One region of the Paenibacillus sp. S25 genome, then DNA from elsewhere that is predicted to be linked to it. Evidence: a T-box and tRNA genes for the amino acid it is inferred to sense, from the RefSeq annotation. Region 1 holds a T-box; the other regions hold tRNA genes.
The links. A T-box is a leader RNA that pairs with one kind of tRNA and senses whether it is charged. The one in region 1 lies ahead of argS (arginine--tRNA ligase), so its partner is inferred to be a tRNA-Arg.
Positions count from the first base shown of each region.

Region 2: it has a tRNA-Arg gene. The T-box ahead of argS (arginine--tRNA ligase) is inferred to sense a tRNA for this amino acid. The anticodon was not compared.
Region 3: it has a tRNA-Arg gene. The T-box ahead of argS (arginine--tRNA ligase) is inferred to sense a tRNA for this amino acid. The anticodon was not compared.
Region 4: it has a tRNA-Arg gene. The T-box ahead of argS (arginine--tRNA ligase) is inferred to sense a tRNA for this amino acid. The anticodon was not compared.

Region 1 is NZ_CP073683.1:2,262,869-2,270,519, forward strand. Features, by position in the region: gene KAI37_RS10015 (nicotinate phosphoribosyltransferase) at 1-965, shown strand, start outside; gene KAI37_RS10020 (MogA/MoaB family molybdenum cofactor biosynthesis protein) at 1,031-1,546, opposite strand; gene KAI37_RS10025 (four-helix bundle copper-binding protein) at 1,809-2,138, shown strand; T-box leader at 2,216-2,475, shown strand; gene argS (arginine--tRNA ligase) at 2,535-4,259, shown strand; gene KAI37_RS10035 (S-layer homology domain-containing protein) at 4,524-5,492, shown strand; gene KAI37_RS10040 (ABC transporter ATP-binding protein) at 5,618-7,651, opposite strand, start outside.
Region 2 is NZ_CP073683.1:4,516,637-4,524,287, reverse strand. Features, by position in the region: rRNA gene KAI37_RS19760 (23S ribosomal RNA) at 1-1,089, shown strand, start outside; rRNA gene rrf (5S ribosomal RNA) at 1,241-1,357, shown strand; tRNA gene KAI37_RS19750 (tRNA-Asn) at 1,377-1,452, shown strand; tRNA gene KAI37_RS19745 (tRNA-Ser) at 1,456-1,547, shown strand; tRNA gene KAI37_RS19740 (tRNA-Glu) at 1,565-1,636, shown strand; tRNA gene KAI37_RS19735 (tRNA-Val) at 1,647-1,722, shown strand; tRNA gene KAI37_RS19730 (tRNA-Met) at 1,752-1,828, shown strand; tRNA gene KAI37_RS19725 (tRNA-Asp) at 1,855-1,931, shown strand; tRNA gene KAI37_RS19720 (tRNA-Lys) at 1,960-2,035, shown strand; tRNA gene KAI37_RS19715 (tRNA-Gly) at 2,071-2,145, shown strand; tRNA gene KAI37_RS19710 (tRNA-Arg) at 2,151-2,227, shown strand; tRNA gene KAI37_RS19705 (tRNA-Leu) at 2,240-2,319, shown strand; tRNA gene KAI37_RS19700 (tRNA-Pro) at 2,327-2,400, shown strand; gene KAI37_RS19695 (BofC C-terminal domain-containing protein) at 2,515-3,219, shown strand; gene ruvC (crossover junction endodeoxyribonuclease RuvC) at 3,450-3,953, shown strand; gene ruvA (Holliday junction branch migration protein RuvA) at 3,950-4,564, shown strand; gene ruvB (Holliday junction branch migration DNA helicase RuvB) at 4,615-5,622, shown strand; gene KAI37_RS19675 (SpoIID/LytB domain-containing protein) at 5,852-7,651, shown strand, end outside.
Region 3 is NZ_CP073683.1:5,161,103-5,168,753, forward strand. Features, by position in the region: gene KAI37_RS22545 (CdaR family protein) at 1-73, opposite strand, end outside; gene cdaA (diadenylate cyclase CdaA) at 70-903, opposite strand; gene KAI37_RS22555 (anti-sigma factor) at 1,125-1,748, opposite strand; gene sigW (RNA polymerase sigma factor SigW) at 1,899-2,465, opposite strand; gene ppc (phosphoenolpyruvate carboxylase) at 2,657-5,449, opposite strand; tRNA gene KAI37_RS22570 (tRNA-Gly) at 6,188-6,258, opposite strand; tRNA gene KAI37_RS22575 (tRNA-Pro) at 6,268-6,341, opposite strand; tRNA gene KAI37_RS22580 (tRNA-Arg) at 6,360-6,436, opposite strand; tRNA gene KAI37_RS22585 (tRNA-Gly) at 6,442-6,516, opposite strand; tRNA gene KAI37_RS22590 (tRNA-Leu) at 6,527-6,607, opposite strand; tRNA gene KAI37_RS22595 (tRNA-Lys) at 6,619-6,694, opposite strand; tRNA gene KAI37_RS22600 (tRNA-Gln) at 6,699-6,773, opposite strand; tRNA gene KAI37_RS22605 (tRNA-Val) at 6,829-6,904, opposite strand; tRNA gene KAI37_RS22610 (tRNA-Glu) at 6,916-6,987, opposite strand; tRNA gene KAI37_RS22615 (tRNA-Thr) at 6,999-7,071, opposite strand; tRNA gene KAI37_RS22620 (tRNA-Asn) at 7,075-7,150, opposite strand; rRNA gene rrf (5S ribosomal RNA) at 7,170-7,286, opposite strand; rRNA gene KAI37_RS22630 (23S ribosomal RNA) at 7,438-7,651, opposite strand, start outside.
Region 4 is NZ_CP073683.1:428,944-436,594, forward strand. Features, by position in the region: rRNA gene KAI37_RS01825 (23S ribosomal RNA) at 1-747, shown strand, start outside; rRNA gene rrf (5S ribosomal RNA) at 900-1,016, shown strand; tRNA gene KAI37_RS01835 (tRNA-Ile) at 1,053-1,129, shown strand; tRNA gene KAI37_RS01840 (tRNA-Ala) at 1,152-1,227, shown strand; tRNA gene KAI37_RS01845 (tRNA-Asn) at 1,232-1,307, shown strand; tRNA gene KAI37_RS01850 (tRNA-Met) at 1,342-1,415, shown strand; tRNA gene KAI37_RS01855 (tRNA-Ser) at 1,419-1,510, shown strand; tRNA gene KAI37_RS01860 (tRNA-Glu) at 1,543-1,614, shown strand; tRNA gene KAI37_RS01865 (tRNA-Val) at 1,621-1,696, shown strand; tRNA gene KAI37_RS01870 (tRNA-Met) at 1,727-1,800, shown strand; tRNA gene KAI37_RS01875 (tRNA-Asp) at 1,826-1,902, shown strand; tRNA gene KAI37_RS01880 (tRNA-Phe) at 1,969-2,041, shown strand; tRNA gene KAI37_RS01885 (tRNA-Thr) at 2,068-2,143, shown strand; tRNA gene KAI37_RS01890 (tRNA-Tyr) at 2,148-2,233, shown strand; tRNA gene KAI37_RS01895 (tRNA-His) at 2,253-2,325, shown strand; tRNA gene KAI37_RS01900 (tRNA-Gln) at 2,343-2,417, shown strand; tRNA gene KAI37_RS01905 (tRNA-Lys) at 2,422-2,497, shown strand; tRNA gene KAI37_RS01910 (tRNA-Leu) at 2,512-2,599, shown strand; tRNA gene KAI37_RS01915 (tRNA-Gly) at 2,606-2,680, shown strand; tRNA gene KAI37_RS01920 (tRNA-Cys) at 2,691-2,762, shown strand; tRNA gene KAI37_RS01925 (tRNA-Arg) at 2,789-2,865, shown strand; tRNA gene KAI37_RS01930 (tRNA-Pro) at 2,888-2,961, shown strand; tRNA gene KAI37_RS01935 (tRNA-Gly) at 2,971-3,041, shown strand; gene KAI37_RS01940 (PAS domain-containing sensor histidine kinase) at 3,243-4,346, opposite strand; gene KAI37_RS01945 (response regulator) at 4,339-4,992, opposite strand; gene KAI37_RS01950 (GAF domain-containing protein) at 5,136-5,585, opposite strand; gene KAI37_RS01955 (Crp/Fnr family transcriptional regulator) at 5,885-6,625, shown strand; gene KAI37_RS01960 (hypothetical protein) at 6,870-7,031, shown strand; rRNA gene KAI37_RS01965 (16S ribosomal RNA) at 7,199-7,651, shown strand, end outside.

The sequences.
Region 1 (7,651 bases):
CAGCGATTTGGGGAGCACGGGCAGCTTATGTTGCAGGTTTTGACGCGACTTCTAATATGCTGGCAGGCGAGCACTTTGGAATCCCGACGAAGGGGACACATGCCCATTCATGGGTGCAGACCTTTATGACGGAGCAGGAGGCGTTTGACGTGTATGCGAAGGTTTTACCAGACCAGGTTACACTGTTGGTAGACACCTTTGACACGCTGGAAAGCGGTGTTCCTCATGCGATTCGGACAGCAAAAATGCTGGAGAGTCAGGGCAAGCGTATGAATGCAATCCGTCTGGATAGCGGTGACTTGGCTTATCTATCCATTCAGGCGCGGGAAATGCTCGATGCTGAAGGCTTAGATTACGTACAAATTGTAGCTTCCAATGATTTGGATGAAAATACGATTTTTAACCTGAAAGCACAAGGGGCACGTATTGATGTATGGGGTGTAGGAACACAGCTTATTACGGCTTCAGATCAACCTTCGCTTGGCGGGGTGTACAAGCTGGTTGAGCGTGAAGTGGATGGCGAAATGTTGCCGACGATTAAGATCTCGGGTAATCCAGAAAAAGTATCCACACCAGGCAAGAAGGATGTATATCGCATTGTGGATAAGAAGAAAGGGAGAGCTGTAGCCGATTATATTTCTTTCCCGGATGAAGAGCGTCCGCGTAATGGTAAGCGCCTGAAGCTGTTTAACCCTTTGCATCCGTATATGAAGAAGTATGTAGAAAATTATGAAGCTGTACCAATGCTTGAGCCTATTTTTATAAATGGACAGAAGGTATATGAGCTTCCTGAACTGGATGAAATTCGTGCCTACCATACTTCACAGTTGAAACTGTTTTGGCCAGAATATTTGCGGAAGCTGAACCCTGAAATTTATCGTGTAAATCTGAGCGAGAAGGTATGGGAGCTGAAGCAAAAGCTGATCGACAGCTATATGCAGCCCGAAGTTGAAGAAAAAGAATAGTTGGAAGAGGCACCTCATAATGTATGGGGTGCCTTTTTGTGTCGCAGCATGTAGGAAATAGGAGCTTATTTATAAATTTCTCTCATCACATGTCGTAGCTCAGGGACAATAATGCGTTCCATTGCCAAACGAACGGCTCCGCGTGAGCCAGGCATAGAAAATACAGCTGTCTGGCCCACAGTGCCAGCTACAGCCCGGCTTAAGATAGCTGCTGAACCAATGTCCTCAGCAAAGCTTAAATAACGGAAGATTTCCCCAAAACCAGGTAGCTCCTTATCCAGTAGAGAGGAGACGGCTTCATATGTAGTATCACGTGTAGAAATACCAGTGCCGCCTGTCAAAAGTACAGCTTCGATGTCATTCTGTGCCACTGCTTCGGATACTAATTGCTGAATACCTTCGTAGTCATCCTTGACGATGACATATCGAACAACCTTATATCCATTGGTTTCTAGTAGATCCATGAGCAGTCGTCCCCCAGTATCTGTTTCCACAGTGCGTGTGTCCGAGACAGTTACGACCATGCAATTAACCTGTTGCGGGGATTCCTGTCGGTGCTCCTCTACAGAAGACATATTCATTGAAATGCTCACTCCTTGATCGGTGGTTAGACATACACTTTTTACAATAGAGCAATGACTGAGCGTATGCAAGTCAGAAACAGGGGCTAAAAATCCATGTGATTAATATCCTTGCACTTGCACACTGGAATATAGTACACTTCCTTACATAAGTCGGGATTATTTTGTTTTTATTTTATTGAAAGCGCGCACATCAAATGATTAATCTCAAGGGTCAGCGGGTAATAGTACAGCAGGGTCAACAACTGGGAGGTAATGTAATATGAATCATTCATACCAACAATGCGTGGATGCTTGCCTGGAATGTATGAACGCTTGCAATGTATGTTACGTAGCGAGTTTGAAGGAATATGATTTAGCTATGCTGCGTGAATGTATTCGAGTGAGTAGGGAATGTGCAGAAATATGCGGATTTGCTGCTCAAATGCTGCAGCGCGGAACGGATTTTGCCGAGCAAATCTGTGAGCTGTGCGCCAAGGCCTGTGAGGTATGTGCTGCTGAATGCAGCAAGCATTCCCATGATCATTGCAAACATTGTGCAGAAGCCTGTCGTCGTTGCGTTCAGGCATGCCGCCAATTGGTGGCAGTGTAATTACATATATGGAACTAGTGCGTGAAGAGGAAATAAAAGGTTGCTTTCTACTGAATAGGTTTGTATAATGATTGGAATTAACGTCATGGAACGGGAGAGTAGCAGCGGAGCCGTATCATTACAGCGAGCCGGAAGAGGTGTAAGCCGGTATGAGGTCCGATGTGAAGCGCACCCGGGAGACGGTTGATCCAACGAGCAGAGCTTCTAGTAGATCAGCCCGGCAGACACCGTTATTAGTCATTGGAGTGAAATCGCGATTTTGTGTAAGTTAGCTGTAGCTACACAACCGATTTACGAAGAGTGGTACCGCGGGGATATTAAAGTTCTCGTCTCTTGATTTATTTCAAGAGGCGGGGGCTTTTTTTGTTAGATCTTATAAAAAGAAGGAGAGAGATCATGTTGATGAGGATTGCTGCTCAAGCGATATTGGCCCATACGGGCTTGGAGGAGAAAGAAATTTTATCATTATTTGAGGTGCCTCCGCAGCCTGAATGGGGAGATGTGGCGTTTCCCTGTTTTGTGCTGGCTAAAAAGTTTCGAAAGTCTCCACAGCACATTGCACTGGAATTGGCGGAGCTAGTGAATCATGAAGAAGGTTTAACTGCTACAGCATCGGGTGCCTATGTAAATATAACATTGGATCGATCTGTTCATATTCCGCTTATGCTTACTGAATTGAGCAAGGCTGATTTCCTCAGGCCCAATATCGGGCACGGACAGCGGGTAGTTATTGATATGTCCTCGCCCAATATTGCCAAACCGTTTGGTATCGGTCATCTTCGCTCTACTGTTATTGGTGCTGCCTTGTATCGCATTCTTGGTGAAACCGGATATATTCCAATTAGTGTGAATCATCTTGGGGATTGGGGAACACAGTTTGGCAAGCAAATTGCGGCCTATAAAAGATGGGGAAATGAGGAGCAGCTACAACATGATCCGATTGGTGAATCGCTGAAGCTATATGTTCGTTTTCATCAGGAGGCCGAGCATGATCCGACTTTGGAGGATGAAGGCCGCGAGTGGTTCCGACGTTTGGAGCATGGGGATGCTGAGGCTCAACAACTATGGGAGTTTTTTGTTGAAGTCAGTCTGGGTGAATTTGATCGTATGTACCAGCGTCTGAACATTACATTTGACCATGTGCTGGGAGAAAGTTTTTACAATGATAAGATGCAGGCAGTTGTTGCTCAATTAAGAGCAAAAGGATTGCTGGAGGAAAGTGATGGTGCGCTCGTGGTTCGTCTGGAAGATGAGGAACTGCCTCCGTGTCTTATTCTAAAAAAGGATGGGACCACCATTTATCCGACACGTGATCTGGCAACAGCGATTTATCGTCATGAAGTGATGAAGGCTGATCGGTTGCTGTACGTCGTTGGTGGAGAACAGAAGTTGCATTTCCAGCAGGTGTTTGCGGTGCTGAAGCATGCAGGGGAGGCTTGGGCGGAGCAATGTGAGCATGTGCCGTTTGGATTAATGCGGTTTGCGGGTAAGAAAATGTCCACAAGACGCGGAAAAGTTGTCAAACTGGAGGAGGTGCTGGATGAAGCCATAGCGCGTGCTCAAGCCATCATTACTCAGAAGAACCCCGATTTGCAGGAACAACAGGCAGTAGCTGAGGACGTTGGCATTGGGGCGATTATTTTTGGTGATTTAAAAAACAACCGGCTGAATGAAGTGGATTTTTTGTTGGAGGAGGCGCTGACCTTTGAAGGCGAGACCGGGCCTTATGTACAGTATACTCATGCGCGCATCCGCAGCCTTCTGGAGAAAGCTCACGCTCGCGCCGATGTTAATACTAATCCTAGCGACAACGACCTTGTCCAAGATAGCCATTCTCGTGATTTGTATGACGTATCGGATGGAATGTTGGGTGACGCAGGTTGGGCGCTGCTTAAGCAGTTGGGTCGCTATCACGGACAACTGATACGTGCGGTTCGCCAACTGGAGCCTTCGGTTATTGCGAGATTTGCATTGGATACGGCCCAGGCGTTTAACCGTTTTTACGCCAAGGAAAGGATTGTCGATGGTGGACAGTGGCGTATCCAGTTGGCGGAACAAACTGCCGATATTCTGGCATGCGCGCTGCAAGTTCTTGGTCTGAAAGCACCGAATCGGATGTAAGCAAAGCGAACAAAGGGGAGCGAGTTTTTGCTGGCGGGATGACTGCTACCCAGACCTGGCTCTTCCAAAGGAATACTGTAAAAAATTAATCGGTTACAGGCACTTTTGGGTATGTATAAAGATTGTGAGCAGAAAAGAGTTAGACGGGTTACACTAATCGCAGGTATTCCACTGTTTTGCAACCAATTTGTGCATATTTGAAACATTTGATGCTTTTATTGCGTCGGTAAGTGTAGAAGCAAAGTAAACATGGAGGTGTATCTCATGAAAAAGAACAAAAGCGTGACAGCTGCCCTGCTTGTCATCTGCTCATTGGCAGTAGCTACGTCGGCTTCTGCTTTCCGTGATATAAATGGAGCTGAACAGGAGAAGATCGTAAACTCACTTCAGGACAAAGGAATTATTCAAGGAATAACCAAGGATAAATTTGCACCGGATCAAACGCTCACATATGCACAAGGAGTACACTTGGTTGTTCGTGCAATGGATCTTCAGGTAATGCCTGATTTCACAACGGGTTCCTTTGCAAACATTCCGGCTTCTGCATGGTATGCCCAGTCCTATCGGATTGCAGCCCAACACCAAATCCCTTTGTCACCAGATATTGATCCAAGCACCCGTATGACAAGAGAACAATTTGCGAATATTCTGTATAAAGCAGTGAGTGCAACGGGTGAATATCCAACTGTCCGTATGTTAATTAATGTAGCGGATGGCAAAAAACTAGACCAGGAATCAAATGCAGCCGTTCAATTCCTGTTATTGACCAAAATTGCAAAATTGGACGAACAGAGCAACTTTAACCCGGATCGTAAAGTAACGCGGATGGAGGCAGCAGAAATGGTCTATAACGCATCCGAATTTGTACAAAGTCACAAAACGGTTGAAGCTACTCCTGAAAATCCGGCTGAGCCTGTAGATCCGGTTCAACAAAATAACATTAGTATGAGCATAGAGAAGGCAAATGACCAGCAGAACAACGTGACAATCACCCGTCTCCAGGCACCTAATCCAGGTTACGGCATTGAAGTGGATCACATCGACTACGTAGATGATACGAACGCAGTAATTTACTACAAGCTGACTAGTCCAAAGCCAGGGGAAATGAATATTCAGGTCATTACGGATACCCACACAAGTACATTGGTAGACAGCAAGTATAAGGTTACGCTTAAAGCAGTAGATGGAACAGTGCTTCTGCCCACAGGAACAGGCACGTCTGTAGCTAAATAAAATCACGAGCCACATGTTATAGATATAAATAAAACCAGCGAGTCTCCAATTTGTAGGGGAGACTCGCTGGTTTTTTTCATACCAAATGTTAATCGTTAGCCCTAAGCAATAGCGCTATTCAAGCTTTAAATGCTGACTTTGCCTGCAAGCAGGTCATCTTGCGCAGGAGGCGTAGCAGAGGATGAAACCGAATCTGTTGCAACTGTTCCCGACTGGAGCTGATACATTTGGAAGTAACGACCACCTTGGGCCATAAGTTCGTCATGGCTACCCCGTTCAACAATTTCACCTCGATGCAGCACCAAAATTTGGTCCGCACTGCGAATGGTGGACAAACGGTGAGCAATGATAAAGGTCGTACGTCCCTTCTTGAGTACCTCAAGAGCGGATTGGATGAGCGCTTCCGTTTCGGTGTCAATATTGGCAGTAGCTTCATCCAGAATTAAAATTGCGGGATCAAAGGCTAGTGCACGAGCGAAGGAAATAAGCTGGCGTTGCCCGGCTGATAAGGTGCTGCCTTTTTCAATAACAGGCTCATCGAATCCTTGCGGCAAATGGGCCAGCAATTTGTCGGCTCCAACGTCATGCAGTGCTTTATTCACCTGTTCTCTCGTGATTCGGCTGTCTTCGAGACTGACATTAGAGGCTACCGTACCTGTAAACAAATATGGATCTTGAAGAACAATACCCATATGATGGCGAAGCCATTGCTTAGGGATGTCTTTGACAGACGTTCCGTCAATGGTGATCGTTCCTTTTTGCGGATCATAGAACCGGAATAGCAGGTTGATAATCGAACTTTTGCCTGATCCGGTATGTCCGACAAGGGCAACTGTTTGCCCGGGCTGTGCTGTAAAGGAAATATGTTTAAGTACATCATCCTTTTTGTAGGCAAAGGAAACGTCGTTAAACTCTACCTGGCCTTTGTAGCGCGGCATCGTACCGTCCGTCACTGGCTCTCCAGTTTCGTCCATCAACTCAAATACGCGTCCTGAGGATACGATGGAAGTATCCAGTACGGCGAGTTGGTTGACCATACCCGTCATAGGTTGGAACAGTCGACCCAGTACATCGACGAAGGCATACAATACGCCTAGTGAAACAGCATTACCTGTAGTTCCGAGGGCCTCAGATCCGAAATACCACAACACGACGGCAAAGGCGAGATTTCTCAACACGTTGACTAAATTGTGCGAAGTGAAGGCGTTCAAATTCAGCATTTTATTCTGATGCTTCATATAGTCGTCATTCAGTTCTTCAAACTCTTGCTGCGTTTGTTTCTGGTGCCGGAACACGCGAATAATGGACATCCCTTGAATCGATTCATTGATAATCGCATTAATTTCACTGAGTCTGGACCGAATGATCGTATTATAGCGGGTGGCGACCTTGCGGTACAATACAATCCACAAGATCAGTAATGGTACAATAAACAGAGAGATAAGACCCAGTCTGAAGTCCAGCAAAAAGAGTGCAACATATACTCCTGCCATCGTCACAATCCCTGAAGTGAAATTGGAGAGCACAGCCACAAACAAATCTTTCACTGCCTCAGTGTCATTCGTAACACGGGATACGACTTTGCCTGCGGGCAAGTTATCAAAAAAGTAAACCGGCAGCCGCTGGATGTGCGCGTAGAGATCAAGCCGAAGCTTTTGAATGACCTTGTTCGCCGAGGATTGCAGCCAGTATGTTTTGCCGAATTCAGCAAAAATGGAAATAACTAGGAAGAAGCAATACCAGCCAATCAGCTGAAAGATACCGGGCATTTCCGGTTTGTAAAAGCTATACAGTTCATCAGCTGTCAGAGCCTTAGCTTCATAGCGAAAGGTGTCGGGGCCGCGTGTCACAGTCAGCGTTCCGTTCGTAAAGGAGCGGTTACCGTCAGCCACTTGAACCGAGCCATCGACAAATACGAAAGATTTCCCAACTTGTAAAATCCTCGCTTCGCGACCTTTGGTCTCCCCGGACTCAAAGCGATCTTCACGCTTAAAGTGGGTTCCAGCATAGCTTACAGTTCCGTCCACACTAGTTGTTTCATAAAATGGTTTTTCAATAGCGAGCATATGGTCGTCGATCATCGTTTTGGCGATGAAGGGACCAGCCAGCTCGGCGGCTACTCCGATAGCCAGAGCGATGAGAGCGGCAATAAAGCCTGC
Region 2 (7,651 bases), 2.3 Mb from region 1:
GCAAGGCGAAGTATACGGGCTGACGCCTGCCCGGTGCTGGAAGGTTAAGGGGAGTGGTAAGCCCTTCGGGGCGAAGCTATGAACCGAAGCCCCAGTAAACGGCGGCCGTAACTATAACGGTCCTAAGGTAGCGAAATTCCTTGTCAGGTAAATTCTGACCCGCACGAATGGCGTAACGACTTGGGCGCTGTCTCAACGAGAGATCCGGTGAAATTTTAATACCTGTGAAGATGCAGGTTACCCGCGACAAGACGGAAAGACCCCATGGAGCTTTACTGCAGCTTGATATTGAATTTGGGTACGATCTGTACAGGATAGGTGGGAGCCGTTGAATCTTGAGCGCCAGCTTGAGAGGAGGCATCCTTGGGATACCACCCTGATCGTATCTAGGTTCTAACTTGGTACCGTGATCCGGTGCGAGGACAGTGTCAGGTGGGCAGTTTGACTGGGGCGGTCGCCTCCTAAAGAGTAACGGAGGCGCCCCAAGGTTCCCTCAGAATGGTTGGAAATCATTCGAAGAGTGCAAAGGCAGAAGGGAGCTTGACTGCGAGACCTACAAGTCGAGCAGGGACGAAAGTCGGGCTTAGTGATCCGGTGGTACCGCATGGAAGGGCCATCGCTCAACGGATAAAAGCTACCCTGGGGATAACAGGCTTATCTCCCCCAAGAGTCCACATCGACGGGGAGGTTTGGCACCTCGATGTCGGCTCATCGCATCCTGGGGCTGAAGTAGGTCCCAAGGGTTGGGCTGTTCGCCCATTAAAGCGGTACGCGAGCTGGGTTCAGAACGTCGTGAGACAGTTCGGTCCCTATCTGTCGTGGGCGTAGGAAATTTGAGAGGAGCTGTCCTTAGTACGAGAGGACCGGGATGGACGTACCGCTGGTGTACCAGTTGTTCCGCCAGGAGCACCGCTGGGTAGCTATGTACGGAAGGGATAAGCGCTGAAAGCATCTAAGCGTGAAGCCCCCCTCAAGATGAGATTTCCCAATTAGTAAGACCCCTTGAAGACGACGAGGTAGATAGGTTGGGGGTGGAAGTGCAGTAATGCATGGAGCTGACCAATACTAATCGGTCGAGGGCTTATCCTAAGCATAAAACGCAATGAGTTTCGGATCCAGTTTTCAGGGTGTAACCTTGAAGGTATGTACAAGTGACATACGACAAGCGCATGGCTATTCATTCACACGATAAGTGATGAACCGAATAACCATACGGTAGAATTTGCTCAACAAATTCATGTTTGGTGGCGATAGCGGAGGGGTTCCACACGTACCCATCCCGAACACGACCGTTAAGCCCTCCAGCGCCGATGGTACTTGGACCGCAGGGTCCTGGGAGAGTAGGACGTCGCCAAGCAGAGTTTTATGATTAATATTCCCTGATAGCTCAGTTGGTAGAGCACTCGACTGTTAATCGAGTTGTCACAGGTTCGAGTCCTGTTCGGGGAGCCATATGGAGAGGTGTCCGAGTTGGCCGAAGGAGCACGATTGGAAATCGTGTAGGCGCCAAAAGCGTCTCGAGGGTTCGAATCCCTCTCTCTCCGCCATAATTATTTTATTGTATGGCCCGTTGGTCAAGGGGTTAAGACACCTCCCTTTCACGGAGGTAACAGGGGTTCGAATCCCCTACGGGTCATAAGTAGTATGGAGGCTTAGCTCAGCTGGGAGAGCATCTGCCTTACAAGCAGAGGGTCGGGGGTTCGAGCCCCTCAGCCTCCACCATTTATTTAAATAGCAGTCCCTAATATTATCGCGGGGTGGAGCAGTTCGGTAGCTCGTCGGGCTCATAACCCGAAGGTCGCAGGTTCAAATCCTGCCCCCGCAACCAATTAACTTTTGAATGTAAACTGCTATGGAACTGTGGTGTAGAGGCCTAACATGCCTGCCTGTCACGCAGGAGATCGCGGGTTCGAATCCCGTCAGTTCCGCCATTTTTACAAAGTTATATTACCCTGTTGGGAGCCATTAGCTCAGTTGGTAGAGCACCTGACTTTTAATCAGGGTGTCGAAGGTTCGAGTCCTTCATGGCTCACCATTCATGAACTTATATGTCATGGATATAATGATATTGCGGACGTGGCTCAGCGGTAGAGCATCGCCTTGCCAAGGCGAGGGTCGCGGGTTCGATTCCCGTCGTCCGCTCCATATTTGCGCCCTTAGCTCAGCTGGATAGAGCGTTTGACTACGAATCAAAAGGCCGGGAGTTCGAATCTCTCAGGGCGCGCCATTAACTTCATAAGCCGGTGTGGCGGAATTGGCAGACGCGCGCGACTCAAAATCGTGAGGGAAACCGTGGAGGTTCGAGTCCTCTCACCGGCATCTATTTCGGGATGTAGCTCAGCTTGGTAGAGCACCTGGTTTGGGACCAGGGGGTCGCATGTTCAAATCGTGTCATCCCGATTCAAAAGAAAAGTCGCTGGAAGCAGCGGCTTTTTTGTTATATTAATATCTTTTTGTATAAATCAGTAATCGTCAGGTCACACTAACACAAAAAGTGGGACGGAAGGGATTACTGTGAAGCGATTAAGTTGGAAAAAACAGATGAAACGGCGCTGGAAACAGTGGAGAAGAACAGTGTGGGCTTGTAGCATTTTTGGTGCGGCTTGTTTGCTGGCAGGGTTGGGTATTCTGTTTTCGAATTATTTGCAGGCTATGTTGTCACAGCCACTCGCTACTACCGTCATGGCAGAGGAGAGCGTGGAGGAGGCTTCACATCTCAGTCCAACTGAAGATCACTCTTCACAGACGCAACTATTGCAAAGTATTCGTGCTTCCGGTATAAGCAGGAAGACCCGTCTATTAACCACCTACGTATGTGGTACGGAAACACTTTCCTTGGGAACACTAAGTTCACAGCAGCTAGAGACCTTACTGAAGCAACATCCCGATTGGAAGGGACGACTTAATACCAAAGGAGAGGTGTGGCTGGAGCGCAGGGTGGAAGACTTGTCAGAGTCATGCAAAGAGCGTGGATACATGGGTTTGAGCACTGACGGCCAGCTTACATTGTATGAAGGGCTACCTAAAAGAGAAAAAGTTATCCGCACTTTTTTTCAATTGGATGTGGGTTCCATGGAGACGGCCTTGCCAGAAGGGGTGTATAAACAACTTCAGCAGGGGATCCGTGTACAGGATATAAATGAGTATAACAGTGTAATCTCCACTTTTAGTGACTTTGCCGTGGAGCGAACACAAAGGGTATTAAAGCAGCACTATTGATTACAACTACGGAGACGTTAGGCATTGCCCATGAGGTGAGGCTTGAAGCGTCTCTTTTTATGTTTTTACTCACGTTTAAATTTTTTCCTCTATTAGATACAAAGTTTTGTTATAATGAAAAGAACGACACATATGTTCGCTTTATATGGTATTTGGCTATGATTATATGAAGAATAACGTCTGGCTATTGTTTAGTTACGCCATGTTTGAGCGATAGGGGAGAGATTTTTTTGCGTTTTTTAGGAATTGATCCGGGCATTGCCATTGTGGGCTTCGGATTTGTAGACAAGATTGGCAGCAAGGTAGTTCCTGTACAGTATGGCTGCATCCAGACGGAGGCCCATACACCGGAAGAAGAAAGGCTGCTTCATGTGTATGAAGGCATGTTGCAATTAATAGATAAATATAAACCTGATGCAGTAGCACTGGAAAAGCTCTTTTTTAATCGCAACGTTACAACCGCTATGTCTGTAAGTCAGGCACGTGGGGTGCTGGTACTAGCTGCAAAACAACGTAATTTGCCTATAGGTGAATACACGCCGATGCAGGTAAAGCAGGCTATTGTAGGGTATGGAAAGGCTGAGAAGAAACAGGTACAAGAAATGGTTAGAATGTTTCTAAAGCTTCAAATTGTGCCCAAACCGGACGATGTAGCGGATGCTTTGGCGGTGGCTATTTGTCATGCGCATTCTTATGGACTAAATTCAAAATTAAATGAGGTATTGCGAAAATGATAGATTTCTTGCGTGGTTCTGTAGCCCATTTGGAAAATGAATATGTCGTTTTAGATGTGCAGGGTGTAGGGTACCGAGTATTTTGTCCGAATCCTTACGCGTTCGCCAAAACTGAAGGTCCAGTGGTTATTTACATTCACCATCATGTAAGGGAAGATGCTATTTTACTGTTCGGTTTTCCGACCCGTGAGGAGCAGCAGCTGTTCCGTAAACTGATTGATGTATCTGGTATTGGACCGCGTGTTGCGCTTGGTATTTTAGGAGGCGGTACGCCTGCTCATGTGGTAACGGCGATTTATCAGGAGAATATCACATTTCTCACCAAGTTACCGGGGATCGGTAAAAAGACGGCACAACGTATGATTCTGGATTTGAAAGACAAGCTGGACGGTATTGGCTCGTTGGGAATGGCAACCGGATTGTTTGCTGAGCCTGTCGTAGAAGAAGGCGAAGGTTCATATTGGGGCGAGGCCCGTGAGGCGCTGAAGGCGCTGGGTTACACTGATGCTGAATTGGATAAGGTATGGAGCAGAATGAAGAAAGATGCGAAACCTGATGAATCTGCTGATATTTTGATGAAGCGGGCTTTGCAACTGTTGTTTGCCGGATAGGACGATGATGTCCGTTAACAAATGTCTGGTGGAAAGAGGAGCGATGGAATATGGATGACCGGATTATTTCCGCCAATTTGATGATGGAAGACCAGACGGCGGAGCTAAGCCTTCGCCCCCGTTATCTAAATGAATATATCGGGCAAAATCAGGTTAAGGAAAATCTGAAAGTATATATTGAAGCGGCCAAAATGCGTAAAGAAGCGTTGGACCATGTACTGTTATACGGACCGCCGGGGTTGGGTAAAACAACTCTTGCTAACATTATCGCCAATGAGTTGGGGGTTAATCTGCGTACAACTTCAGGTCCTGCAATTGAAAGACCGGGAGATTTGGCAGCGTTGCTGACCAATCTTCAAGAGGGTGATGTTTTGTTCATTGATGAGATTCATCGCCTTCATCGTACGGTGGAAGAAGTCATGTACCCTGCGATGGAGGATTTTGCGCTGGACATTATGATTGGTAAAGGCCCGAGTGCACGCTCGGTCCGTCTGGATTTGCCACCCTTTACCCTTATAGGGGCCACTACGCGCGCTGGGCTGCTCTCTGCGCCATTGCGTGACCGGTTTGGTGTTATTAGTCGTTTAGAGTTTTATACGACAGACGAGCTGGCTTACATCGTGTCCAGGAACGCGGATATTATGGAGATTGAAATTGTCGGTGATGCGGCAGAGGAAATCGCATTGCGTTCACGGGGGACACCGCGTATTGCCAACCGACTGTTAAAAAGGGTGCGTGATTTTGCCCAGGTTGCCGGAGACGGTATTATTCATTCTGAGTTAGCTGCAGAGGCGCTAAAGAGGCTTCAAATAGATCCACTCGGGCTTGATGAAATTGATCATAAAATGCTTAAGGCCATGATTCATTCATTCCGAGGCGGACCTGTAGGATTGGACACAATTGCTGCAACTATTGGTGAAGAGAGTCAGACAATTGAGGATGTGTATGAACCCTATTTGTTACAAATTGGTCTTTTACAAAGAACACCTCGGGGACGAACAGTGACTCCGGCGGCATATGCCCACCTTGGAATCCCGATGCCAACGGATCCACGGTGATTAGGAAACATGATTCACTTTTAAAAAAAATCATTGCATGGTTACACGCAAGTATGATGAATACGATATCGGCTGACGGATGATTGAGGGAAGTGAGAGTGTAAGTAAGATTCGAGCGGGTTCATATTTTGGTTTATTCCGCCGATGTATTTAGAGGGACAGACAAGGGTCGAGATCCCAATAAATTACGCAATATAAGTGCTAGACAGCTAGATTGGGGGAGCCAGAAATGAGTGGAGAAGCATTTAACCGAAAAAGTATTTTCGGTGCATGGATGGGCCGGGCCAAACGAGCAGCAGCGATTATGGTATTAGCTACAGTGTGCATACCTTGGTCTTCGGGCGTTCACGCTGCTGCCGCCCAAGAGGATATTCGAGTAGTGATTTTTGCGGATCTAGGTAGCAAATATAAAGCGACCGTCCCCGCTGTAACCTTGAAATCATCAGGAGGTCTGAGTGTTGGACAGAACAGTGGAGGCAGTTTTCAAACTTGGATGGGACTGCCAGACAGTACCGCTCGTTTTAGTGTAGACAGCTATCGGGTGAAGGTACTTGAAGGAAATGAAGCAGCGGCGATAAAAGCGGCCCAAGCCCTGCAAAAGACTAATGATAAACCTACGGTTTTTATCGGTTCAAAAAATGGTAGCTCTGTGTATCAAGTGTACGCGGGAACATATGCTAGTGAACAATCTGCGCAGGCTGCTGTACAGCGGATTTCCTCCGCAACCGGAGCGCAGCCCGAGGTTAAGGGAAACAAGCATTGGTCCACAGGAAGCTACGGAAGCGAGCAGGAAGCTAATCTCGTTCGAACGACAATTGCTGCGGCAGGCTTTGATGCTTTTACTGTGATTCAATCAAGGGGCCAGTATGCTGTATGGGTTGGAGAAGAAAGTAATGACAGCAAGCTGTCGGCTTTGAAAACAGAGCTGGAGAGCAAGCAACCAAGACTCACGCTGTCCAAAGTTAATGCTACTCAAACCGGCCTCATTATAAGACAGGAAGCAGGAGTCACGACCGGCTCGCAGGTGATGTCTCATTACATGCTAAGTGGTTCTGATAATAGCAAGGTAACTGTCAATGGCGGTAATAATGGAATACAAGTGATGGAGAGATCACAGCGTACATATCGCGGCCAGATGGAGATTGGCATGACGTCAGGCCAGCTGGCGCTTGTGAACGAAGTTCCTTTGGAGCAGTATTTGTATTCCGTGGTAGGAGCAGAGGTCTATTCCTCATGGCCAGATGAAGCGCTCAAGGCTCAAGCGGTAGCGGCTCGTAGCTACGCGCTTGCCCAAGGCAATCGGTTTCAGATCGGAAATGTAGTAGATGGTACGTTAAGCCAGGCTTACAACGGTAAGAGCTCGGAACATGCCAATGTCAATGAGGCTGTAGATGCAACAGCTGGTGAAGTCATTAAAAGTGGCGGCAAAGTGGTCGAAGCTGTATTTTCATCTAATGCGGGCGGTGTCACAGCAGATGCTTCCGAGGTGTGGAACAGTGGTGGCGAAGCCTTTGCCAGCGTAGACAGCTCGGGGGATACTTCGGCACAAAAAGGAGCACAGGAATGGTATCATGTACTTCTCTCCAGTGGCAAGACAGGTTATATTCGTGAGGATAATGCTAAGGAACTGGAGGGTGTCACAGAAGCGGGGTTAGACAAAATAACCGTCACTGCGGAAAATACAAATGTGCGTCCTATTCCCCAAATCCAATCGACAGTTACACCAATAGCCAAGGCGCAGCCGGGCGAAGAGATAATTGTATTGGAAAAGGTGCCTCAGTCCGGAGACTATGCATGGGTGCGGGGGCCCTTTACGTCAGCTCAGCTTGCTAAATCCCTGCAAGGGAAAGTCACGGGCACAGTGCCTTCCTCTATTAATCACCTCGATGTCACTAAACGTGGTCCATCAGGGCGAGTGTTGGAGGTTGAAGCGAACGGATCCCCTTTGAAAGTGAAATATCCGGATATGTTTCGCTCAGCGATGGGCGGACTCCCGAGCACACTGTTTGATATTGCGAGTACCGGAAGT
Region 3 (7,651 bases), 2.9 Mb from region 1:
CCCACAGCAGGATAGCAACCGCAAGCGCCAATATCTTGGAAATCGTATTATTGTTAATCCATTTGTCCATCATGAATTTCCACGGCCTCCCCTCCGATTCCAGAATGAGCCGCGTTTTTCCTTCAAAGACGGTGTTGGCCGCAACTCCTCATACAGCTTGGAGATTAGGGATTCTTCCTTAATGTCGCGCACGACCTGTCCATTAATGGCCAAAGAAATTTGCCCTGTTTCCTCTGATACTACGACAGTTACGGCATCCGTTACCTCACTCACCCCAATCGCAGCACGGTGACGGGTTCCCAGCTCCTTGCTGATGAACGGATTTTCCGATAATGGTAAATAACAGGCCGCAGAAGCAATCTGTTTATTTTGAATAATCACTGCACCATCATGCAGAGGTGTATTAGGAATGAAGATGTTAATTAGCAGTTCAGAACTGACTACAGCCTGTGTCTTGATACCAGACTCTGTATATTCGTTTAGCCCTGTCTCACGCTCAAATACGACCAAAGCTCCTATTTTCCTACGTGATAAATAATTCAGCGCCTTAATCATTTCTCCGATTAACTTGTTAATCTCTTCATCATCCGCAGACGAACGCCCAAATAGTTTGCCACGCCCCAACTGTTCTAGTGCACGACGCAACTCAGGCTGAAAAATAATAAAGATAGCCACCACACCAAAGGTGAACATTTGGTTCATCAACCACTTGAGCGTATACAAATCAAACCAGGTACTAACCGCCCAAATGACAACCAGAAACAGAATCCCTTTCAACAATTGAACTGCACGCGTTCCGCGAACAAGTAAAATAAGCTGATACATAATATAGGTTACGATCAAAATGTCGATAATATCTTTAATGGACTCTTTCCAAGTCAGGTCCGCAAAATAATCCAACATGCGCATGCCCCCGCAATTTTCTGTAGTGAGTGGGTGTAATATGTACACAGTATGCTCTCTCTATCTAGGTTATAACGATCAGGCTCACGTTGCAAGCTGTGTGACAAAAGAACCGCTAAAATCAGTAAAATACAGTACAATTCGCCAGCTTCATATACAAAAAAACGCCTTTTCCAGCGGAAAGAGGCGCTCGATATCGTCCTTGCCATTTCAAGCTTCTTTTATGGAGAAGAAGGTCCCCCGAATAAATCAGTAACCTTGTACCATATCCAATCCAAGGTTTGATCAATACTTTTAACCTGTCCTGCAATATGAGCGGTGGACGCTTGATAATAAGAACCATCAATTACAGTTACATTTCCTTCCACATCGCCGTATACACGGGCTTCACCATTTTGCACTGTTAGATCTCCGGCAATGGATTTCCCTTCAGGCACAATCACAGTATCACCCTGAATAACGACTTGATCCAGTTGGCTTCCTTTGACTACCAATTGATGGTCCGTGCTAGAAAAGCTGGCCATGCTTGAGCATATAACAATAAGGAAGAAGGCAGCGGCTGTTACAGCGGGATGCCTTTTCACCCACGTCAGCATAGGCACCGCAGTCTGTCTTTTATGCGGTGGCAAAGCATTCATAATGCGAAATGTCAGCTCATCTGATACACACGGCACTTGATGATAGCGTGTACCGTAAAGCATCGCATCCGTCCGCTCCAGCTCTTTAAAACGCATGCGGCATTCCGGGCAGTCTAACAAGTGCTGTTCCAACTCATGTTTGTCCTGCTCAGACAGGTCGCCATCTAGATAGTCATGCATAAAAGAGACGGCTTGTTTGCAATCCATATGAGCCAATCCTTTCTAATATTCTTCCGTGTTTCTTAACATAACATGCTCCGGCTTAGAAACTTTGCTCATCTTACATACGTTACAACGAGCATTATGTTTCATAAAAACATCTACGCAGACTCTTTTCCTAGAATCTATGCGCATGATCTATAGCTTGTGCTCCAGTTTTTTGCGCAGAAAATCCCGGCCCCTGTGTACTCTTGTCTTAATCGTGGTGACTGGGAGATTGAGCACATCGCTGATTTCCTGTAAGGAAAGCTCCTGCAAGTACCGTAAAACCATAATCGTCCTATATTTATCCGGAAGGCTGTCAATGGCGTCATGAATTAAAGCCTGCGTTTCGGACAGAAGCGTACTCCCCTCGGGGGTAAGCTCTTCACTGGCGAGCATGGCGTACCCATCGACACCTTCCTGATCATTCATTTCAGCATCAAGTGAGTATGTAGGTTTTCTCCTTCGCAGACGATCAATGCACAGATTTGTAGCAATTCGATAAATCCAGGTTGAGAACTTCTGTCCATGATCGTATTTTTCCAAATTACGATACACACGCAAAAAAGTTTCCTGCACCAGATCCTCCGCCTCATGGCGATTACCTAGCATCCGGTAGGAAAGATGAAAAATCCGATCTTTATATAACTCGACTAACTCCGCAAAAGCTCGCTGATCGCCTTTCTGTACCAGCCTCACCAAGCGGCTTTCCATATTATCCACTCTATACTCCCCCAGACTTGCTGATGGGTTACTTACTACATGTTTATGATTATTCATCGTAGTTTAATTTTATCCGGAAATCAACTGTAGTATTGTTACTAACTGCAAGCACACCTGCCATTAATATACAAACAGCACAATCGGGCACCCCATGAGTACCCGATTGCCTGTATTCGTACAACCACACTATATCAGCCCGTATTTCTTAAGCCTGCGGCAATTCCGTTAATCGTCAACAATACCTCACGCAGCATTTCAGTGTCATCACCGTTCTGATCCCGCAGCTCCCGTAGCTCACTTAGCAATTGAACCTGCAAGTAACTTAACGGATCGACATAAGGATTACGTAACCGGATAGATTCCTGAATAACCGGCACGTCGTCCAAAATCTCGGATTGTCCGGTTATTTTCAAAATCAACTCAGATGTCAGCTTGAACTCCGCTGAAATCTGCCCGAAAATGCGCTGCCGGGCCTCTTCGTTATCCGACATCCCAGCGTACTCTTCTGCAATCAGTAAATCCGCTTTAGCGATTGCCATTTGCAGTGTATCAATAAGTGACCGGAAGAAAGCAGAGTCCCTAAACATCGTTTGCAGCACTTTAAGGTTATCCTCATTGTTTTGATAGAAGCTTTGCAAACCTGTTCCAGCCGCATACCATGCAGGTAATAAGTAACGGCTTTGTGTCCATGCAAAAACCCATGGAATGGCACGCAAGTCCTCAAAACGTTCGCTGTTCTTACGCTTGGACGGACGAGATCCAATATTCAGCTCGCCCACCTCAGGCAACGGTGTAGATTCTTTGAAGAAGTTGAAGAAATCTGGATCTCGGAAAATCAAATCCTGATACTTATCCAGTGATACTTGGGAAATGCGGGCGATAATCTCCTCCCAGCTCTCCTCAAACACTTCCTTCTTCCCGGAACGATGATATGCCACAGCCGTAATCAGCGCCGATGTTGCCTGCTCCAAGCTCCGGTATGCGATGCCTCTGAGCGAGTATCGCGATGATAGTACTTCGCCTTGCTCCGTAATCTTGATTCCGCCTCCAATCGTATGAGGAGGCTGAGCCAAAATACTGCGATTAAGTGGCATCCCACCACGACCCAGCGCACCTCCACGACCGTGGAAAAACTTCACTTTTACGCCAAACTCATTAACTACTTCCGTAATGCTGTTCATAGCAACCCGAAGTTCCCAGTTCGCTGTAACCACACCGCCATCTTTATTACTGTCCGAGTATCCCAGCATAATCTCCTGAAGCTGGTCCATCGCAGCCACAGATTGTCGATATACAGACAGGTTCATCAATCTTCTCATAATATCAGGTGCAGCGTGCAGATCATCTATCGTTTCGAACAAAGGAACAGATTGCAGCGTACAGATAACAGTGCCATCCTTCTCGATGCGGAACAGGCCCACCTCTTTGGATAAGACCATAACCTCCAGTAAGTCACTGGCTCCCTGAGTCATACTGATCAAGTAGCTTGTAATGGACTGCTTGCCGAATTCCTCCTGAGCCAAATAAATCGTACGATATACGTCAAGACATTCCTGTGTGCTATCGCTATATTTTAAATACGGTGAAGTAATCGGACGAGGTTCATTCAGCAGCTTTTCCAGCAGATTTATTTTTTCTTCTTCTGACAGCTTACTGTAATCCGACACAATATTCATTTTAGAAAGAATTTCAGTCATCGCATTTTCATGTTCTTGACTATGCTGACGCACATCCAGCGTAGCTGTGTGGAATCCAAACAACTCTACCTGGCGAATCATCTTTTGAATATATGTGTTTGCTACATAATCGGCAAAATGATGACGCAGGCTGTTGTCAATAACATTTAGGTCTGCAATGAGCTCTTCCGCAGAATTATAACGCTCATTGGTGCCCTGTTTGCTTTCATCCAGGATGTTGTTCACTTTAGCAATCATAAATGCTAGTTTAATGCGATAAGGCTCTTTTTCGTTATGCCATACTTCCATCTTTTTAAGTGTAATGTGAGTACGGTCTTCTTCAATAGAAGCAAGCAGATCATCGGAAACTCGCACAATGCTGGTGCTGAAACTCAAGTAACCCATGAGTTCCTTTAACGTGTGCTGATATTCTCTCAAAGCCAGCTTGCGCTGCATACGTAACGTTTCCCAAGTCACATGAGCTGTCACAGACGGATTGCCGTCTCGGTCTCCACCGATCCAGGAACCAAATCTCAGATAAGTGGGTATATGCCATTTTTGTTCGGGATAATATTTGTCCAAGCATCGTTCCAATTCTTGGTATACATCTGGCAGTACATGAAACAAGGTCTCGTGAAAATAATACATTCCGTTTCTTACTTCATCTAATACAGTTGGCTTGCGATCACGCAGCTCATCTGTCTGCCACAGCGTAATTACTTCGTTAAGCAGATTCTCCCGTACCTGTTCACGCTCACGCAAGGTAAGCATCGGATTATCCAGCAGCATGACGTCCTCGGAAATGCGCTTGTGGATATCCAGAATTACTCGTCGTGTCGCTTCTGTAGGATGTGCGGTCATGACCAGCTCCAAAGAGAGCTCTTTCAGCAAGTTGCTAACGTCCTCAGCGGAGAAGCCACCTTGTTTAAGCTCCTGAACGGAACTTTCAATGGAACCGGGCTGAACATCTTCACCAGCGGAATGCTCATAATCCCGCTTACGACGAATACGATGGTTTTGCTCAGCGATATTCACCAACTGAAAATAAATCGCAAACGCGCGAATAACCTGGTGACGAATATCCGTATCCAGTCCGCTGACCATTTGTTTGAAATTCTCATACAACTCCGGCTGATACCCGGCACGTAACGATTTACTTGTCTCACGTATTTTCTCCACGATATCCAAAAGTTCGTTGCCACCCTGATGAACCAAAACCTCACCAAGAATATTCCCTAGAAAACGAACGTCCCGCCGTAGCAGATTGTTGGATTGGTTTTTGTTAGCGGTTAACGTAAGCTCAGTCATGCTTTTCCCCCCATCTGATCTGTTCCACACCATATACAGTTGTAGCAAAGGTACGTATACACACGAAATTTGACACTTTCTTAACATCATACAATAAAAACGCATGAAAAGCTGTAAAATTTACAGTAAAAAATCATCTTTTTGAATTACTTCTTTCGAGAAAATATTGGATTGTTATGAATAAATATGAACTTAATAAATAGAAATGAATGTATACACTAGTGATGCGTGAAACATTATGCACAGCCTCTTATAAAGAGTGTGTTTTTAAAGGTACAAATTCATGCAACATGGTGTGCATATGTTTATTATTTGTTGACAAAGTCAACTCTATTAGCCTTCTATCCACAAAGATATACACAAATTAGCCATTTTCTCAGTGTTTCTAAGGTGTTTCCTCTTTAACACTTCGATTTTTACCCACATAAATAAAGGGAAATGTGTACAACCCAAGAGCAACTGTCGAGTTATCACCATGAATTCATACCATAATAGCTATAGGATTCCTATATTCAAAGGATTTGATCACGAAATTAGCCTTACTGCAGAAGAAAGGGGTACGTTAGAGGGGAAATTCGGGATCTAGGTGTCAAAAGTAACAAGAGCCTATGTACAATATGCACAAGTCATCCCCAACTGTGCATGACAGGAGAGATAATTGCACTAGCTTATATACATAGAAGTACATGTAATGTGGACAAAATAAAAAGAAGCCTTTCGGCTTCTAAGTAATCGGTAAGCGGGTGATGGGAATCGAACCCACGCTATCAGCTTGGAAGGCTGAAGTTCTACCATTGAACTACACCCGCAAAATAGTATCGGGATGACACGATTTGAACATGCGACCCCCTGGTCCCAAACCAGGTGCTCTACCAAGCTGAGCTACATCCCGATATAATTTTTTAAAATATGGCGCGCCCTGAGAGATTCGAACTCCCGGCCTTTTGATTCGTAGTCAAACGCTCTATCCAGCTGAGCTAAGGGCGCAAATATGGAGCGGACGACGGGAATCGAACCCGCGACCCTCGCCTTGGCAAGGCGATGCTCTACCGCTGAGCCACGTCCGCAAAAACAAGATGCGCGTGGAGGGACTTGAACCCCCACGTCAAAGACGCTAGATCCTAAGTCTAGTGCGTCTGCCAATTCCGCCACACGCGCATGTAATACAATGGTGAGCCATGAAGGACTCGAACCTTCGACACCCTGATTAAAAGTCAGGTGCTCTACCAACTGAGCTAATGGCTCTTAATGGCTGGGGATATAGGATTTGAACCTATGCATGACGGAGTCAAAGTCCGTTGCCTTACCGCTTGGCTAATCCCCAATATGCATATGATTCACAATTCCCCAAGATTTCATCCAGGTAAGAGGATGAAAAATGGTGGAGGCTGAGGGGCTCGAACCCCCGACCCTCTGCTTGTAAGGCAGATGCTCTCCCAGCTGAGCTAAGCCTCCATAATATCCTATGACCCGTAGGGGATTCGAACCCCTGTTACCTCCGTGAAAGGGAGGTGTCTTAACCCCTTGACCAACGGGCCATCCTATAACAAGCTCTCAACCGGGTTCGAACCGGTGACCTCATCCTTACCATGGATGCACTCTACCTGCTGAGCTATGAGAGCAAATGGCTCCCCGAACAGGACTCGAACCTGTGACAACTCGATTAACAGTCGAGTGCTCTACCAACTGAGCTATCAGGGAATATTAATCATAAAGCTCTGCTTGGCGACGTCCTACTCTCCCAGGACCCTGCGGTCCAAGTACCATCGGCGCTGGAGGGCTTAACGGTCGTGTTCGGGATGGGTACGTGTGGAACCCCTCCGCTATCGCCACCAAACATGAATTTGCTGTGCAAATTCTACCGTACGGTTATTCGGTTCATCACTTATCGTGTGAATGAATAGCCATGCGCTTGTCGTATGTCACTTGTACATACCTTCAAGGTTACACCCTGAAAACTGGATCCGAAACTCATTTGCGTTTTATTTTAGGATAAGCCCTCGACCGATTAGTATTGGTCAGCTCCATGCATTACTGCACTTCCACCCCCAACCTATCTACCTCGTCGTCTTCAAGGGGTCTTACTAATTGGGAAATCTCATCTTGAGGGGGGCTTCACGCTTAGATGCTTTCAGCGCTTATCCCTTCCGTACATAGCTACCCAGCGGTGCTCCTGGCGGAACAACTGGTACACCAGCGGTA
Region 4 (7,651 bases), 1.8 Mb from region 1:
CCAGCTTGAGAGGAGGCATCCTTGGGATACCACCCTGATCGTATCTAGGTTCTAACTTGGTACCGTAATCCGGTGCGAGGACAGTGTCAGGTGGGCAGTTTGACTGGGGCGGTCGCCTCCTAAAGAGTAACGGAGGCGCCCCAAGGTTCCCTCAGAATGGTTGGAAATCATTCGAAGAGTGCAAAGGCAGAAGGGAGCTTGACTGCGAGACCTACAAGTCGAGCAGGGACGAAAGTCGGGCTTAGTGATCCGGTGGTACCGCATGGAAGGGCCATCGCTCAACGGATAAAAGCTACCCTGGGGATAACAGGCTTATCTCCCCCAAGAGTCCACATCGACGGGGAGGTTTGGCACCTCGATGTCGGCTCATCGCATCCTGGGGCTGAAGTAGGTCCCAAGGGTTGGGCTGTTCGCCCATTAAAGCGGTACGCGAGCTGGGTTCAGAACGTCGTGAGACAGTTCGGTCCCTATCTGTCGTGGGCGTAGGAAATTTGAGAGGAGCTGTCCTTAGTACGAGAGGACCGGGATGGACGTACCGCTGGTGTACCAGTTGTTCCGCCAGGAGCACCGCTGGGTAGCTATGTACGGAAGGGATAAGCGCTGAAAGCATCTAAGCGTGAAGCCCCCCTCAAGATGAGATTTCCCAATTAGTAAGACCCCTTGAAGACGACGAGGTAGATAGGTTGGGGGTGGAAGTGCAGTAATGCATGGAGCTGACCAATACTAATCGGTCGAGGGCTTATCCTAAGAATAAAACGCAAATGAGTTTCGGATCCAGTTTTCAGGGTGTAACCTTGAAAGTATGTACAAGTGACATACAACAAGCGCATGGCTATTCATTCACACGATAAGTGATGAATCGAATAACCGTACGGTAGAATTTACGATGTAAATTCATGTTTGGTGGCGATAGCGGAGGGGTTCCACACGTACCCATCCCGAACACGACCGTTAAGCCCTCCAGCGCCGATGGTACTTGGACCGCAGGGTCCTGGGAGAGTAGGACGTCGCCAAGCGATATCCTTTAAAGGATGATGAAGTTTTACATGTTAGGGCCTTTAGCTCAGCTGGTTAGAGCGCACCCCTGATAAGGGTGAGGTCGGTGGTTCGAGTCCACTAAGGCCCACCACTTCTAGAATAACAAAAAGATTGGGGCCATAGCTCAGCTGGGAGAGCGCCTGCCTTGCACGCAGGAGGTCAGCGGTTCGATCCCGCTTGGCTCCACCAATATTCCCTGATAGCTCAGTTGGTAGAGCACTCGACTGTTAATCGAGTTGTCACAGGTTCGAGTCCTGTTCGGGGAGCCATGTTTTGAATATTTCTGAATTTTATATATAAGGTGGCGGCGTAGCTCAGCTGGCTAGAGCGTACGGTTCATACCCGTGAGGTCGGGGGTTCGATCCCCTCTGCCGCTACTCGGAGAGATACCCAAGTGGCTATAAGGGGACCCTCTGCTAAGGGGTTAGACTGCGAAAGCGGTGCGAGGGTTCGAATCCCTCTCTCTCCGCCATAAATTTATTGGAATCAGAACTTATTTTGTAAGGCCCGTTGGTCAAGGGGTTAAGACACCTCCCTTTCACGGAGGTAACAGGGGTTCGAATCCCCTACGGGTCATAATATGGAGGCTTAGCTCAGCTGGGAGAGCATCTGCCTTACAAGCAGAGGGTCGGGGGTTCGAACCCCTCAGCCTCCACCATAAGAAAATTTGATAAATCCCTTTTAATGTCGCGGGGTGGAGCAGTTCGGTAGCTCGTCGGGCTCATAACCCGAAGGTCGTAGGTTCAAATCCTGCCCCCGCAATTAATTTCCTATTGGAAATGCCTCTGGAACTGTGGTGTAGAGGCCTAACATGCCTGCCTGTCACGCAGGAGATCGCGGGTTCGAATCCCGTCAGTTCCGCCATTTTAACCTCATATATAGTTAGCATATATAGTGCGGATTATATGGTGTAGTAATAAAACAAATTATGGCTCGGTAGCTCAGTCGGTAGAGCAGAGGACTGAAAATCCTCGTGTCGGCGGTTCGATTCCGTCCCGAGCCACCTTTCAAGTGGGAAATGAGTAATGTGCCGGTGTAGCTCAACTGGTAGAGCAACTGACTTGTAATCAGTAGGTTGGGGGTTCAAGTCCTCTCGCCGGCACCATTTTGGAGGATTAGCGAAGTGGCCAAACGCATCAGACTGTAAATCTGCTCCCTTACGGGTTCGGTGGTTCGAATCCATCATCCTCCACCAGTCTTTTCATAATCATATGGCGGTCGTGGCGAAGTGGTTAACGCACCGGACTGTGACTCCGGCATTCGTGGGTTCAAGCCCCATCGGCCGCCCTTTATTCTTAATTTATTGGGGATTAGCCAAGCGGTAAGGCAACGGACTTTGACTCCGTCATGCATAGGTTCAAATCCTATATCCCCAGCCATTAAGAGCCATTAGCTCAGTTGGTAGAGCACCTGACTTTTAATCAGGGTGTCGAAGGTTCGAGTCCTTCATGGCTCACCATTTATAGTTATTTTGCGGTCGTGGCGGAATTGGCAGACGCGCACGGTTCAGGTCCGTGTGGGCTAACCCCCCGTGGAGGTTCGAGTCCTCTCGACCGCACCATATTTTGCGGACGTGGCTCAGCGGTAGAGCATCGCCTTGCCAAGGCGAGGGTCGCGGGTTCGATTCCCGTCGTCCGCTCCATTATCCATACGGCGCCATAGCCAAGTGGTAAGGCAAAGCTCTGCAAAAGCTTCATTCCCCAGTTCAAATCTGGGTGGCGCCTTGACTGCTCATTATGGATTTAAATATGCGCCCTTAGCTCAGCTGGATAGAGCGTTTGACTACGAATCAAAAGGCCGGGAGTTCGAATCTCTCAGGGCGCGCCATTTCTTAAAAAAAGTATAATGTCGGGATGTAGCTCAGCTTGGTAGAGCACCTGGTTTGGGACCAGGGGGTCGCATGTTCAAATCGTGTCATCCCGATACTGATTTGCGGGTGTAGTTCAATGGTAGAACTCCAGCCTTCCAAGCTGGTAGCGTGGGTTCGATTCCCATCACCCGCTTTTTGCTATAGCGGATTCTTGTTGCCTCAGTGGTGACACCTTATAAATAAAGAGAGCCTGTCTGGGGACAGAGCTCTCTCTTTTTTTGTATTTATTCTCATGTACCCACAATGTGTTGATTATTCATAATCTCGGTATCGGTGTATATCGTTCTGATCCATACAACTGGTATACACCGATAACCGATCTAGTGGACAGTTTTTACACGGGAATGGTCAGCTGGATGGAGGTTCCCTCATCTGGAGCAGAGGTCATGCTCATAAATCCCCCTACCCCTCTAGCTCGTTCTTCCATACTAAACAATCCAACTCCTTCTCCTTGGGACTTTCCAGAGAATCCAATGCCCTCATCCCGAATGGTCACTTGTATCATTTCATCTTGATCCTCAACGTCGACATATGCCTCCGCTACATCTGCGTATTTGGCTACATTCGTTAATGCCTCCTGTACAATCCGATAAATTGCTATTTCCTTGCGAATATCAAGGCGTTTACGTAGAGTGCATTGAAAATGCACCTCAATCCCGTAATGAGAACAGAAGTTTTCAATATAGGTTCTTATAGCTGGTACGACACCCAAATCATCCAGAACTGAGGGACGAAGTTCCCACGCTAGACCACGAACATCTTTGATGATGTCGGTCACCTGCGAACGAAGACTCTCCAGAGCAGCACTAGGTTGTTCGGCAAGTTGGCTGTCTAACTGAATAATAAGTGAAAATAAGCTTTGCCCTATCCCATCATGTAGCTCTCTTGAAAAGCGTTTACGTTCTTCTTCCTGTATTTGCATGACTTGCGTCATCATAGACTGGAGTTCTGCTTCTACCTGCTTCAGTTTAGTGACCTCATTGCGGATCGCTAAGTACTGATAGGGTTTACCTTCCTCGTCCATAAACGGAACGATCGTAGTATTCACCCAGTAGTAGCTGTTATCTTTAGCTCGATTACGTATTTCTCCTTGCCATACCTCACCTGAACGGATTGTAGTCCACAGGTTTTTCATGAAGGCAGGGGTATGATAGCCTGAATTAATGAGACGATGATCCTGACCGATCAGCTCTTCACGACTATATTGCGAAATCTCACAGAACTTGTCGTTCACGTACTGAATAATACCTCGATGATCGGTCAAAGCAACGATGGAAGACGTATCTAGAGCAAATTTAAGATTGGATAGTTGGTGGAGTGAGTTACGCAGTGCATGGAGAAAAGGGGACTCTGGTATATAAATTTCCAGATCATTCAGCAGTGTATCGGTTGATTCACCAAAGGCATGCTGCAGTAAAGGATTAGAAGGTTCATTCATAATGGAGCAGCCCCTTTTTTAGTGCGAATTTGACTAGCTCAGGTCGTGTTTTCAAGTTAAGCTTCTCCATAAGGTTACTTTTATGGGACTCTACGGTTTTGACGCTAATCACAAGGTGCTCGGCAATTTCCTTGTTGGCATATCCTTTGGCTACCCACGATAGAATCTCCTTTTCCCGCTCAGATAAGGATTCATAGGGTCCGGCTATGCCTTCCTGTTTGATTTTGTCCAGATATTCACTCATCAGTCGTTTGGTTGCATTCGGGTACAAATAGGCACTACCCTCGGCTACAGACTGGATGGCAGCGAGCAACTCCTCGTGAGGTGCGCTTTTTAAAATATATCCGGATGCTCCAGCCTGAATGGCCCGGAACAGATATTCTTCATCATCATGCATCGTTAAAATAAGGACTTCTGTATCGGGCAACTGTTTTTTTAATTCAGTGGTTGCCGTGAGACCATCTTTGCCAGGTGGCATGCTAAAATCCATGAGCACGACATTAGGTTGTAGCTCCACTGCCTTGCGGATTGCCTCATCCCCGTCTGCTGCATCTCCTACTACCTTGATACCGTTTTTGCCGTCCAATAGGGCCATGAGGCCAGAACGTACGACAACGTGATCATCCACTACTAGTATGCGAATCAATTTGTCATCCCCTCGAACGGTAAAAAAACCGTGCGTTTTGTCATAATCATAGCAAATTTTAGGGATTTCAATCAACAAAGATAGTTAGGGACAGTCATATCAAGTATTTTATGAGTTTCATTATCTACAGAAACATTGTTGATCTATGGAATAAGAGGGTAAGCACATAGTTGGCTAAGGCGTTGAGCGACTTGAGTGGCCTCGGCTACATCAGACTCTGTGAACATCCTCACATCACGATTACCAAGAAGCAGCACACCGTTGGGCAGATCCCCTGTGCTGGAAAAGGGAATAGCAACAGCAGAGTGAAGCTGCTCGGCCAGCATTAGTGCACATTCCTGACGCATACGTATACTACCTGATAGCAAAGCACTTACAGTCACGGTACGTCCCAAGCGAACAGCCATCCCGGCAATACCATGACCAATCTTAAAAGAAATAAGGCGATAGCGATTGCTTCGGCTACCGGAGGCGTAATACCAATGCAACTTACCACCCGACTTGGACATAAATGCAAGGGCAGTGAGATCACCATAAGTAGTATCTCTCAATTGGTTCAGTTCTTTTCGCATTTCATCCGTTATTTGTAGCATAGAAGACACATCCTTTTTCATAACCAAACTATATCTCTAATTCATTGTAGTTCCGGCAGTTACAAAAGTAGATCAGGGAACCCCCTGATCTATAGGCGCAGGAAACACTGACTTTTCATCAGGTCGGGTAAGGAGTAGGGAAAAGGCCGATAAATGGGGTGTTAGCTTACATCTGGAGTGATATTTATCACAGCAAATCAGGGAGTAGGAAGGTATAAAATCAGGTGTTCTCCCGATAACAACCCAGGCATTAAAACATTATGATATAGATATCAGGTAAACACGAGGAGGACGCTAACATGCAAGCCACTTGTATGGAACGGTTTGGGGACGAAGCGGAACGCACGGGAATTCAGATTTATTTGACAGAAGAACATTTTGATCTGCTAAAAGATATTATGTCCTGGAAGAAGGTAAAGGCAGGCGTTATGCTTTTCCGAGAGGGCGATGATGCAGAGCAGCTTTATTATATACATTCAGGTCATGTTAAACTTCGAAAATCGACAGAAGATGGTAAAGAACTGATTCTGACCATTCAGCATCAAGGCGACTTAATTGGGGAATTTAGCGGGATAGATGGAGAAGAGTATAGCTGCACTGCGGAAACAGCCGATGTGTGTGAGTTAGGCGTCGTGCTTGTTAAGGATTTGGAGTCGCTCTTGTCCAAAAATGGGGAAATGGCACTTCAGTTCATCCAGTGGATGGCGATGAAGCAACGCATTATGCAATCGCGTTTTCGGGACTTACTGTTGTATGGTAAAACTGGAGCACTAGCGTCTACATTGATCCGTGCTAGCAATACATGTGGCGTGGCTGTGAAGGATGGCATTTTACTAAATATGAAGCTAAGTCACTCCGAATTAGGTGAGATGATTGGAGCGACCCGAGAGAGTGTGAACCGGATGCTGAGCGCGCTGAAAGAGCAAGGAACTTTAGATACAAGGGATGGAAAGATTGTCATTCACGATCTCAAGGTATTACGTGGCATGTGCTGCTGTCCTTCGTACGGCCAATGTGCCCATGAAATTTGTCGCCTCTAATATTATGAATACCATTAGGCGGGGTCCAAGAGACTTCGCCTTGCTGCATGTCTTCTAACAATCTAGCACATGGGGTAACGAACAACATAGATTACAAAAAAGACTAATCAACGGTATAGCGGCTAATTACCAATAATGTATTTATAGTAAATGAAACTGAACACATGACATTTTATGAACTAGCTGTTCTGAAATAACGTTGGAGCTAATAATGGTTGACTAAAAGGTGGAAGGGATTATACGTTTGGAAAAAGGAATTATTTACAAGTTGCTTTCTTTTGCTGAAAATGATATATTATTTGAGCTGACAACAAAACAGCAGTTTCAAAAGCGAAAAGCTTGGGTGAAACGATCTTCAAAAAAAGAAAAAAATAACCCTTGCATTTTTGAAACGAACATGATATGATCTTATAGCTGCTGAAAAACGCAGCGAAAGAGAAATATTTGATCTTTGAAAACTGAACAACGAGTGAGTAAAACGATTTTGTTCGCAAAATCAAACAAGAGATATTTTATCTCGTCAGTTTCAAAATGAGCTTATCGCTCTTTCTATAAACCAACTTCGGTTGGTCTTTAATGGAGAGTTTGATCCTGGCTCAGGACGAACGCTGGCGGCGTGCCTAATACATGCAAGTCGAGCGGGGTTAATTAGAAGCTTGCTTCTAATTAACCTAGCGGCGGACGGGTGAGTAACACGTAGGCAACCTGCCCACAAGACAGGGATAACTACCGGAAACGGTAGCTAATACCCGATACATCCTTTTCCTGCATGGGAGAAGGAGGAAAGACGGAGCAATCTGTCACTTGTGGATGGGCCTGCGGCGCATTAGCTAGTTGGTGGGGTAAAGGCCTACCAAGGCGACGATGCGTAGCCGACCTGAGAGGGTGATCGGCCACACTGGGACTGAGACACGGCCCAGACTCCTACGGGAGGCAGCAGTAGGGAATCTTCCGCAATGGGCGAAAGCCTGACGGAGCAACGCCGCGTGAGTGATGAAGGTTTTCGGATCGTAAAGCTCTGTTGCC